Regions from separate parts of the Pseudomonas sp. ChxA genome, predicted to be linked through region 2. Evidence: predicted binding sites of a transcription regulator. Region 2 holds the regulator's gene; each other region holds the start of a gene.
The links. The regulator FliA, encoded in region 2, starts transcription of late flagellar genes. The targets are predictions, from matches to a motif close to CTAAAGTTTNNNNNNNNNNNGCCGNTAA.
Positions count from the first base shown of each region.

Region 1: the regulator FliA is predicted to act here: its motif matches at 1,688-1,715, upstream of flgM (flagellar biosynthesis anti-sigma factor FlgM).
Region 3: the regulator FliA is predicted to act here: its motif matches at 1,822-1,849, upstream of motA (flagellar motor stator protein MotA).

Region 1 is NZ_JARPMK010000001.1:1,679,859-1,683,144, reverse strand. It holds gene P5706_RS07520 (chemotaxis protein CheV) at 1-756, opposite strand, end outside; gene flgA (flagellar basal body P-ring formation chaperone FlgA) at 852-1,610, shown strand; gene flgM (flagellar biosynthesis anti-sigma factor FlgM) at 1,753-2,079, shown strand; gene P5706_RS07505 (flagellar protein FlgN) at 2,128-2,598, shown strand; gene P5706_RS07500 (flagellar brake protein) at 2,695-3,286, shown strand, end outside.
Region 2 is NZ_JARPMK010000001.1:2,082,471-2,085,756, forward strand. It holds gene flhF (flagellar biosynthesis GTPase FlhF) at 1-347, shown strand, start outside; gene fleN (flagellar synthesis regulator FleN) at 453-1,286, shown strand; gene fliA (RNA polymerase sigma factor FliA) at 1,283-2,023, shown strand; gene P5706_RS09315 (chemotaxis response regulator CheY) at 2,192-2,566, shown strand; gene P5706_RS09320 (protein phosphatase CheZ) at 2,585-3,286, shown strand, end outside.
Region 3 is NZ_JARPMK010000001.1:561,493-564,778, reverse strand. It holds gene motB (flagellar motor protein MotB) at 1-899, opposite strand, end outside; gene motA (flagellar motor stator protein MotA) at 903-1,754, opposite strand; gene P5706_RS02355 (HDOD domain-containing protein) at 1,921-3,286, shown strand, end outside.

The DNA.
Region 1 (3,286 bases), 400 kb from region 2:
CTCGGCCGTGAGGGTGTAACCGTCCATTTCCGGCATTTCAATGTCGGAGATCATCATCAGGAACTCTTCTTCCGGCTTCTTGCCTTCGTCCACCAGCTTGCGCAGGTAATCCAAAGCCTGTCGACCATCGTTCAGGGCCACCACTTCCACACCGACCGTTTGCAGGCAGCGGCTGACTTGCTTGCGCGCCACCGAAGAGTCGTCCACCGTCAGCACGCGCAGCGACACCGCTTTGTGTGCGGTTTCGGCGTCTACCACGCCAACCGAAATACTTTCAGAGGTGGGTGCGACTTCGGCGAGGATCTTTTCCACGTCGATGATTTCGACCAACTGGTTATCCACCCGCGTCACCGCCGTGAGGTAATGATCGCGCCCGGTGCCCTTGGGCGGTGGATGGATCTCCTCCCAGTTCATATTGACGATGCGCTCCACTGAGCGCACCAGGAAACCCTGGGTCTTGGTGTTGTATTCGGTGATGATCACAAAGGGGTTTTCGCGGTCTTGCAAACCTGCCGAACCGGTGGCCATGGCCAGGTCAAGAATCGGGATGGTCGCGCCTCGAATATTCGCCACGCCGCAGACCACCGGGTTGGATTTGGGCAATATGGTCAGCTTGGGGCACTGCAGCACTTCCCGCACTTTAAACACATTGATGCCGTACAGCTGCTTGCCGTCCAGGCGAAAAAGCAACAGTTCCAGGCGATTCTGCCCTACCAGCTGTGTGCGCTGGTTTACTGAGTCCATTACTCCTGCCATGCCTTGACTCCTACGCTAAAACCTTTGGCTATACCTACAAGGGCAACGACGCTCACCCAACGCTAAACGGCACGAGCTTTGCTATTTATTGGTTTATGAACCTTAAAACGACAGTTTCCCGACGCATCCCACGCTACCGCAGATTGCTCTGCGTCACGATGGCGCTGCTTGCCTTGGGCTCAGGCACCACGGCTCGCGCAGATAATGTCACCTTGCCTGATCTCCTTATCGGCGTCACTCAAGGCTTTCTTGAGTTCACTGTAGAAGATTATCTGGCGACCACTCAGACGCCGGGGCGCTATGAAATCCAGGTCAACCAGTTGGACCCGCGCCTGCGCATGCCCATGTGCGACAAGGAATTGACGGCCAGCCTGGAAAGCCCGGCCCAACCGATCGGCCGTGTGACGGTAAAAGTGCGCTGTGAGGGCGCTTCACCCTGGACCGTGTTCGTGCCGGCGCAGGTCAAACTGTTCCGCGACGTCGTGGTCGTCACGCGCCCGCTCAAACGCACCGGCATTATTGGTTTTGAAGACGTGGCCCTGCGGGAACGCGACATCAGCCTGATCAACCAGGGTTACCTCACCTCCGTGGATCAAGCCATCGGGCAGAAACTGACCCGACCAATGGTCACCGACCAGGTCATTACGCTGGTGCATCTGGAACAGGCTGAAGTGATTCGCAAGGGTGATCAGGTGGTGATTTCCGCCAGCAGCGGTGGGCTGACGGTAAAAATGCCGGGGGAGGCGCTGTCCAACGGCGGGATGAGCGAACAGATTCGGGTCAAGAACCTCAATTCCAACCGTGTGATCAAGGCGCAGGTGACCGCGCCAGGCCAGGTTGAGGTGGCGCTATAGATCACTGGTGTGAAACGCCAGCTTTTCCTACACTGTGCGTGGGATGTCGACCTGTACAGGTTTATTGTCAAACGAGCCTAAAGTTTGTCCGGGTATGGCCGAAAACATGGCAAGCGTCCAAATACCCAGAGGTTTTTTTAACATGGTCATTGATTTCAGTCGTTTAAATAACACCCAGGCTTTGCCGGGCAATACGCGCACCAGCGGGGCAAAGGATGGCGTAGAAGCCAAGTCCCAGCCAGCACCTGCGGCCAAGACAGAACAGGCCAGCGCCAGCCAAAGCGGGGAATCGGTACACCTGAGCAATGAGGCTCAACAGTTGCAGAAGGTCACTGACTCGCTGAGCGATCAACCCGTTGTCAATAAAGCCCGCGTGGCCGAGTTGAAACAGGCAATCGCTGATGGCAGCTATAAAGTCGACAGCAACCGTGTCGCCAGCAAGCTGCTTAACTTCGAAGCCGAGCGCTAGGCAAAGGCCTGCGCAGGGCTTTTGGACGCTTAAAACCCAAGGCCAGCCATGCACCACGACGAACATTTGCTTGAACTGATCATTGATGATCTGGCGCCGACGCAACATTTGCTCGAGCTGCTCAAAGAAGAATCCCTGGCCCTCTACGGCCGGGATATGCGCTTGCTGGAAGAAATCCTGGCGCGTAAACAGTCGCTGATCGTGCTGCTGGAGCAGCATGGCAAGAAGCGCAGCGAAATTCTCATCAGCCTGGGCCTGCCGGCTGACCATGACGGCCTCGCACAACTGGCCAGCCACTCCTCGGTAGGCGATCAGTTGCTGGCGCAGAGCACCGCACTCAATCAATTGCTTGCCCAGTGCCAGGAAACCAACCTGCTCAACGGGCAGTTGATCCAACTGCAGCAGGCTACGACCGCCAACCAGTTGCGTATACTCCACGGCGGAGAGCCTCCGGCTCTTTACAACGCCCAGGGTTCCACCTCGCGCCTGGTCAAGCCAAGCACCCGCAGCCAAGCCTGACACCGGTTTACTGCGCGCCCTATCCAAGGCGCGTTACATGCTGGCAAAATGCCGGTTCTTGCGTGTAGTCGTATTTTGTCTGGAGATGGAAGAACCGTGTTCAACGCCCTTAATGCGGAAGATGCTCCGCAGCCACCCAAGGTGCTCACCACGCCTCTGGAAATCGCCAGCACGTTGCGGATGCTGCAAGAAAGCCATGACCCGCTGATCATTACTTTCCATGAACGCAGCCAGCGGTTTCAAAGCTATCTGGTGGATATCGAGCGGGACAGCAAAACGCTGACCCTGGACGAAATGATCCCCCGCGACGGTGAACGCTACCTGGAGAATGGCGAACCGTTCCGCATCGAAGGCTTCCATGACGGCGTGCGTATCGCCTGGGAAAGCAACGGCACACTGACCATCAGTGAAAAAGGTGGCCACCGCATCTACACCGGCAGCATGCCCGACGAAGTGGTCTACCATCAGCGTCGCAATGCCTTTCGCGCCGCGTTGAAGCTCGCGCAATTGGTCAGCATCGAGCTGGGTGGCGAAAAGCTCAAGGCACCTATCAGTGGCAAGCTGCTGGACATCTCCGCCACCGGCTGCAAGCTGCGCTTTGAAGGCGACATCTCCGATCGCCTGCAACTGGGCCAGGTCTATGACCGCTTTATCGCCGCCCTGCCCTTTGGCAGCATGACCACCTCGG
Region 2 (3,286 bases):
GTGGCATCAAGTCGAAAAATTACCTGGTGCTTGCAACCACCAGCCAGAAACAGGTTCTTACCGCTGCCTACCACAGCTACAAACGCTGTGGCCTGGCCGGTTGCATCCTCACCAAGCTCGACGAAACCGCGAGCCTGGGCGAGGTGTTGAGCCTGGCGATCAGTCATGAGTTACCGGTTGCCTACCTGACCGACGGGCCGCGGATCCCGGATGATTTACATCTGCCGCGCCGTCATCAGTTGGTCAGCCGTGCTGTCAGCGTGCAAATGCAAGAAGAGCCTAGCGAGGAAGCGATGGCCGATATGTTCGCCGACCTTTACCACAACCCGGCTAAACGGGTGGGGTGAGGCAGGATGAACACCGTGAAATGTATCTACATCGATGGTCTGCAAGCGATTCACGCGGCCAAGCCATGTAGCCTGCGTCTAAGCAAGACAAGGTAAAGAAATAAAATGGGCAGCATGCATCCCGTACAGGTGATCGCGGTGACCGGCGGCAAAGGTGGCGTCGGGAAAACTAACGTGTCAGTGAATTTGTCCCTGGCCCTGGCAGAGCTTGGCCGTCGCGTCATGCTGCTGGATGCTGACCTGGGCCTGGCGAACGTCGACGTTCTGCTGGGGCTGACACCCAAACACACCCTGGCCGATGTGATCGAAGGCCGCTGTGAGCTGCGCGATGTGCTGTTGCAAGGCCCCGGTGGCATTCGCATCGTGCCGGCTGCCTCAGGCACCCAGAGCATGGTGCACCTGAGCCCGGCGCAGCATGCCGGCCTGATCCAGGCGTTCAGCGACATCGGCGACAACCTCGACGTGCTGGTGATCGACACCGCCGCCGGGATCGGCGAGTCCGTGGTCAGCTTCGTGCGCGCAGCCCAGGAAGTGCTGCTGGTGGTGTGCGACGAACCCACCTCCATCACCGACGCCTATGCCCTGATCAAGCTGCTTAACCGTGACTACGGCATGAACCGCTTCCGCGTGCTGGCCAACATGGCTCAAAGCCCGCAGGAAGGGCGGAATCTGTTCGCCAAGTTGACCAAGGTCACGGATCGCTTCCTCGATGTCGCCTTACAATACGTGGGCGCAGTTCCCTATGACGAGTGTGTGCGCAAGGCTGTGCAAAAGCAGCGTGCAGTCTATGAAGCGTTCCCTCGTTCGAAGTGCGCACTGGCGTTCAAGGCTATTGCCCAGAAGGTCGATACTTGGCCGTTGCCTGCCAACCCGCGGGGGCATCTGGAGTTTTTCGTCGAGCGATTGGTGCATCAGACGAGCGCAGGACCGGTGCTATGACATCCAGCGGCTACAACCTTTACAAAAAGTCGGCACGTGACAGCCAGGGCGAACTGATCGAGCGCTATGCGCCTTTGGTCAAGCGCATTGCCTATCACTTGTTGGCACGCCTGCCTGCCAGTGTGCAGGTTGAGGATTTGATCCAGGCCGGCATGATCGGCCTGCTCGAAGTGTCGACCAAATACGACGCGAGCAAGGGCGCGAGTTTCGAGACGTATGCGGGTATCCGTATACGGGGTGCGATGCTCGATGAAGTGCGTAAAGGGGATTGGGCGCCGCGTTCGGTACACCGCAATACGCGCATGGTCAGTGACGCAATTCGCGCAATTGAAGCAAAAACCGGTCGTGACGCTAAAGATCATGAAGTTGCGGCCGAACTCCAATTGAGTCTCGACGATTACTACGGGATTTTGAACGATACCTTGGGCAGCCGCCTGTTCAGTTTCGACGACCTTTTGCAGGACGGCGAACATGAAGGGCTGCACGAGGACGGCGCGAGTGCACATCTCGAACCGTCGCGTGACCTGGAAGACGAACGTTTCCAGGGGGCGTTGGCGGAAGCGATTGCCAATTTGCCGGAGCGTGAGCGACTGGTGTTGGCGCTGTACTACGACGAAGAGCTGAACCTCAAGGAAATCGGTGAGGTCCTGGGGGTCAGCGAATCGCGTGTCAGCCAGCTGCATAGCCAGTGCGCAGCCCGCTTGCGGGGGCGATTGGGAGAGTGGCGCGCGCGCTGACAGGCAGTGTGGGGACACTGCAGACGCTACCGCGAAGGCTTGATGCTTTTGCGGGTGTGTGCCGTGGTGCCCTGGGCAGTCCTTTTTGTGTAACGCCTGTTGATTGAAATGGCGCGTCCAGGTGCTGGGCGCGTTTAAGACTGCTTGGAGGTCGAATTGGACAAGAACATGAAAATCCTCATCGTTGATGACTTCTCAACGATGCGGCGGATCATAAAAAACCTGTTGCGTGACCTTGGGTTCACCAACACGGTCGAGGCGGATGACGGCCTGACGGCGATTCCGATCCTCAACAGCGGGAGCATCGACTTTCTGGTAACCGACTGGAACATGCCGGGCATGACCGGTATCGACTTGCTGCGTCACGTGCGCGCCGATGAAAAACTGCGCAGCTTGCCTGTGTTGATGGTGACCGCCGAAGCCAAGCGTGAACAGATCATCGAAGCCGCCCAAGCCGGGGTTAACGGTTACGTGGTCAAGCCATTCACTGCGTTGGCCTTGAAAGAGAAGATCGAAAAAATCTTCGAACGCATCCACGGCTGATGTCACCACGGGGGAGCTATGGAGCATAAAGAAACGTCACAGGGAGACTTTGAGTCGACCCTGAAAAAACATGCTCACCAGTTGGTCGAAAGCCTTGAAAAAGGCCACTTCGGCGACGCGGTGCAGTTGATCCATGAGCTTAACCAGACCCGTGACCGCGGCCTGTATCAGGAAGTGGGCAAGCTCACACGCGAGCTGCACAGTGCAATCGTCAATTTCCAGATTGATCCGCACATGCCCCAGGCCGAAGAAATTTCGCAGATCACTGATGCCACCGAACGCCTGTCCTATGTGGTCAGGCTGACTGAGGCGGCGGCCAACCGCACCATGGACCTGGTGGAAAACGCCACGCCGCTGGTCAATGGCATGGCCACCGAAGCACACGCGCTCAGCGTTGACTGGGGCCGTTTCATGCGCCGGGAAGTGGGGGCTGAGGAGTTTCGTGAATTGGCGCGTCGGGTCGACGGCTTTCTGTCGCGCAGCGAACAGGAAAACCGCACGGTGGCCAGCAACCTCAATGACATTCTGCTGGCCCAGGATTACCAGGACCTCACCGGTCAAGTGATCAAGCGCGTGACCCAACTGGTCACCGAAGTGGAAAGCAACTTGCTCAAATTGGTGCTGATGGCCGGCCAAGTCGACCGTTTTGCCGGCATCGAACATGACCGCGCAGCGATCCTCTCGGAAAAAGATCCACAAAAACATCTCGCCAAGGGTGAA
Region 3 (3,286 bases), 1.5 Mb from region 2:
GCTGGCACTTCACCCGGTGCGCCTTCGCCCTGGGTCGGTGCCGCAGGTGGTGGCTGATCACCTTCAATGGCACGCTGGGCTTTTTTAGTCAGCACCACGATATCAATACGGCGGTTGATCGGGTTGAACGGGTCTTTAGGGTCAAACAACTGCGAGGACGCAAACCCCACTACGCGCGCCACTTGCGGGTCGGGATAGCTGCCCGCCACCAGCGCACGGCGGGCGGCGTTGGCGCGGTTGGCCGAAAGCTCCCAGTTGCCGAAGTCACCCTGGCCCGCATAGGGCTTGGCGTCGGTGTGGCCGCTGATGCTGATCTTGTTCGGCACCGCCTTGATGGTGTCGGCCATGGCCAGCAGGATATCTTCGAAGTACGGCTTCAAGCGCGCACTGCCGGAGTCGAACATCGGCCGGTTGGCCGCGTCGGTGATCTGGATGCGCAAGCCTTCGGGGGTAATCTCGAAGGAAATCTGATCCTTGAACTTCAGCAGTTGCGGGTTTTCTTCGACCTTGGTCTGCAGTTCCTGCAACAGCAACTCCAGGCGCTCTTTCTCGACCTGCTCGGCCATGCTCTCAACGGTGTCGCGCTCGATCGGGATGTTTTCCTGCGGCGACTCGGTTTTGACTTCGGGGTTGATGGTGCGCTCAGGTGCCAGTTGCGGCGAGCCGCCCAGGTCGATCACGAAGGGCGTGCCGCTTTCCGAAAAACCAATCGGGTCTTTGAAGTAACCGGCGATGGCGATCTTCTGCTCGGGCGTTGCGGTCGACATCAGCCACAGCACCAGGAAGAACGCCATCATCGCCGTGGCAAAGTCGGCGAAGGCGATTTTCCAGGCGCCGCCATGGTGCCCTGCAGCGAAGCGCTTGACGCGCTTGATGATTATCGGCTGGTTGTTTTCCATGACTTAGCGACCGCGAACCGCTTGTTCCAGCTCGGCAAAACTTGGGCGATGTTTCGGGTACAGCACCTTGCGCCCGAACTCCACCGCCAACGATGGCGGCATGCCGGACGCCGAGGCCACCAGGCAGGCCTTGATCGCTTCGTACAAATTCACTTCTTCCTTGGCATCGTGAGCCAGGGACGTGGCCAATGGGCCGAAGAAACCGTAGGCCGCGAGGATACCGAAGAAGGTGCCGACGAGGGCCGCGCCCACGTGCATACCAATAGCCTTCTGGTCGCCTTCACCCAGGGATGCCATGGTCACCACAATACCGAGTACCGCCGCGACGATACCAAAACCGGGCATGCCGTCGGCGATGCCGGTCACGGCGTGGGAAGGGTGTTCCAGCTCTTCTTTGAGGCTGAACAGCTCCATGTCGAACAGGCCTTCGAGCTCGTGCGGGGCCATGTTGCCGGAGGACATGATGCGCAGGTAGTCACAGATGTATGCGGTCATGCGCTCATCTTTGAGCACGGCCGGGTACTTGGCGAAAATCGGGCTGGCGGCGGCGTCTTCGATGTCGCCTTCGATGGCCATCATGCCTTCGCGGCGGCTCTTGTTGAGGATCTCGTAGATCAGCCCCAGCACCTCGAGATAAAAGGTATGCGAGAAGCGCGAGCTGAACATGCCCAGCGACTTCTTGATCACGTGCATGGTCATGTAGCCGGGGTTGGCCTGCAGGAAAGCACCAAACGCGGCGCCGCCGATGATGAGCACTTCGAAGGGCTGGATCAGCGCGGCAATTTTACCGTGGGACAGGACGTACCCACCGAGCACACTTGCGATGACGACGATGATGCCGATAATTTTAGCCATAGGAGATTGGTACTTGCGCCGTCGGGTTCATGGACATAATGGGTGCTGCAGAAAACTCTTGTTCTACTTATCGGCAAAACTGCGCCAGACTATAGCCCGTTAAGGCGAAAAGCCAATTCGGCCCGTTCCGGGCGTGTAGAACGCAAGTGATGATCGCGCCCCAATCATGGCAAACGAAACGACAGTTCCAACGACAAAACCCACCACCCTCGCCGCTTGGATCAAGCGCCTGGATGATGTGCTGCTGCCTGTTCCTCAGGCTAGCCACGAACGCGTGTGCAAGGCCATCCGCGATAGCCGTAGTTCATTGCGAGATATTGCCGAACTGATGCAAAACAGCCCGGCGCTGGTGCTCAGCGTGATGCGCGAAGCCAACAGCCAGGCGCACGGCAGCCTCTCGGGGCCGGCAGAAAACCTCGAAGTGGCGCTGAACCGCCTGGGCCTTAAACGCGCCGAAGAATTGCTCGCGCGCCTGCCCGCGGTGCCGGAAAAAGACATCCCGGTGGCCTTGCGCCAATTGCTGCTGGTGAGCCAGCACGCCTCACAGCAAGCCAACGGTTTGTTCGCCAGCCGCCTGGCACGGCTGTGGCAAGACATCCATTGGGGCAGCCTGCTGTTTCTGTCGCCACTGTGGCCGCTGGCCGTGGCCTACCCCAAGCTTTTGGAAGAATGGGAACTGCGGGTCATCCACAAAGGCCAGTCGGCGCGCAAGGTCGAGCAGGAACTGTTCGGTGTACGCTTGCTCGACCTGTGCCTGGGCTTGACCGAAGCCTGGCACCTGCCGATATGGGTATCTCAAGGCTACAACCTGCTGCTGACCGAACAGCGCTTGCTGGTCAAGGCGCTGCACATCGCCCGCGAAGATGACGCGTTACGCCAGCAGCAATTGCTCGATGCCGAACCCAACCTTCGGCGCTGGCTGAACCAGCCCGCCAATACCGTGCTGCTGGCCAACGGCCTGGCGATGTCGGCCCAGGAATCCTGGACCTGCCCGCACACCGAGCGCTGGCAATACCTCACCGCGCTGTACCTGCAAGCGCCGTTGTGTGATGTGCAGCAGCAGGTTCACCAACAAGCGGTCACCAGCGCGCGCACCACCTTGATGCCGGACCTCTGGCATCCCGCGCTGTCGCTGATCTGGCCGTGGCATGTGCAAAAAGTCCATCGCGGCCTGCTGCCCGCACCGCCGCCCACGGCCGAAGCATTGGCCGTATGGCGCAAGCGCTGCACCGAATTGCTGGTCGAGCCGAGCCGCTTTGCCAACGCCATGCACTTGACCACCTGCGCCAGGGAAGCCTTGGTCGCCAGTGGCATGCAGCGGGTGTTGCTCTTTATGGCCGACCGCGCCCTGAGCACCTTGCGTGTGCATCAGGCCGATGGCTTGCCAAAGGACGCTGCCAACCTGAGCCTGGACGTCGTCAACAGCACGCTGCTGCAGCGCCTGCTGGAAAAGTCCGCCCAGGTGCGCCTCACGCCGGAAAATCACGCGCAATTTTCCGCGTTGCTGCCGCCGATCCTGCGCCGCTGGTTTA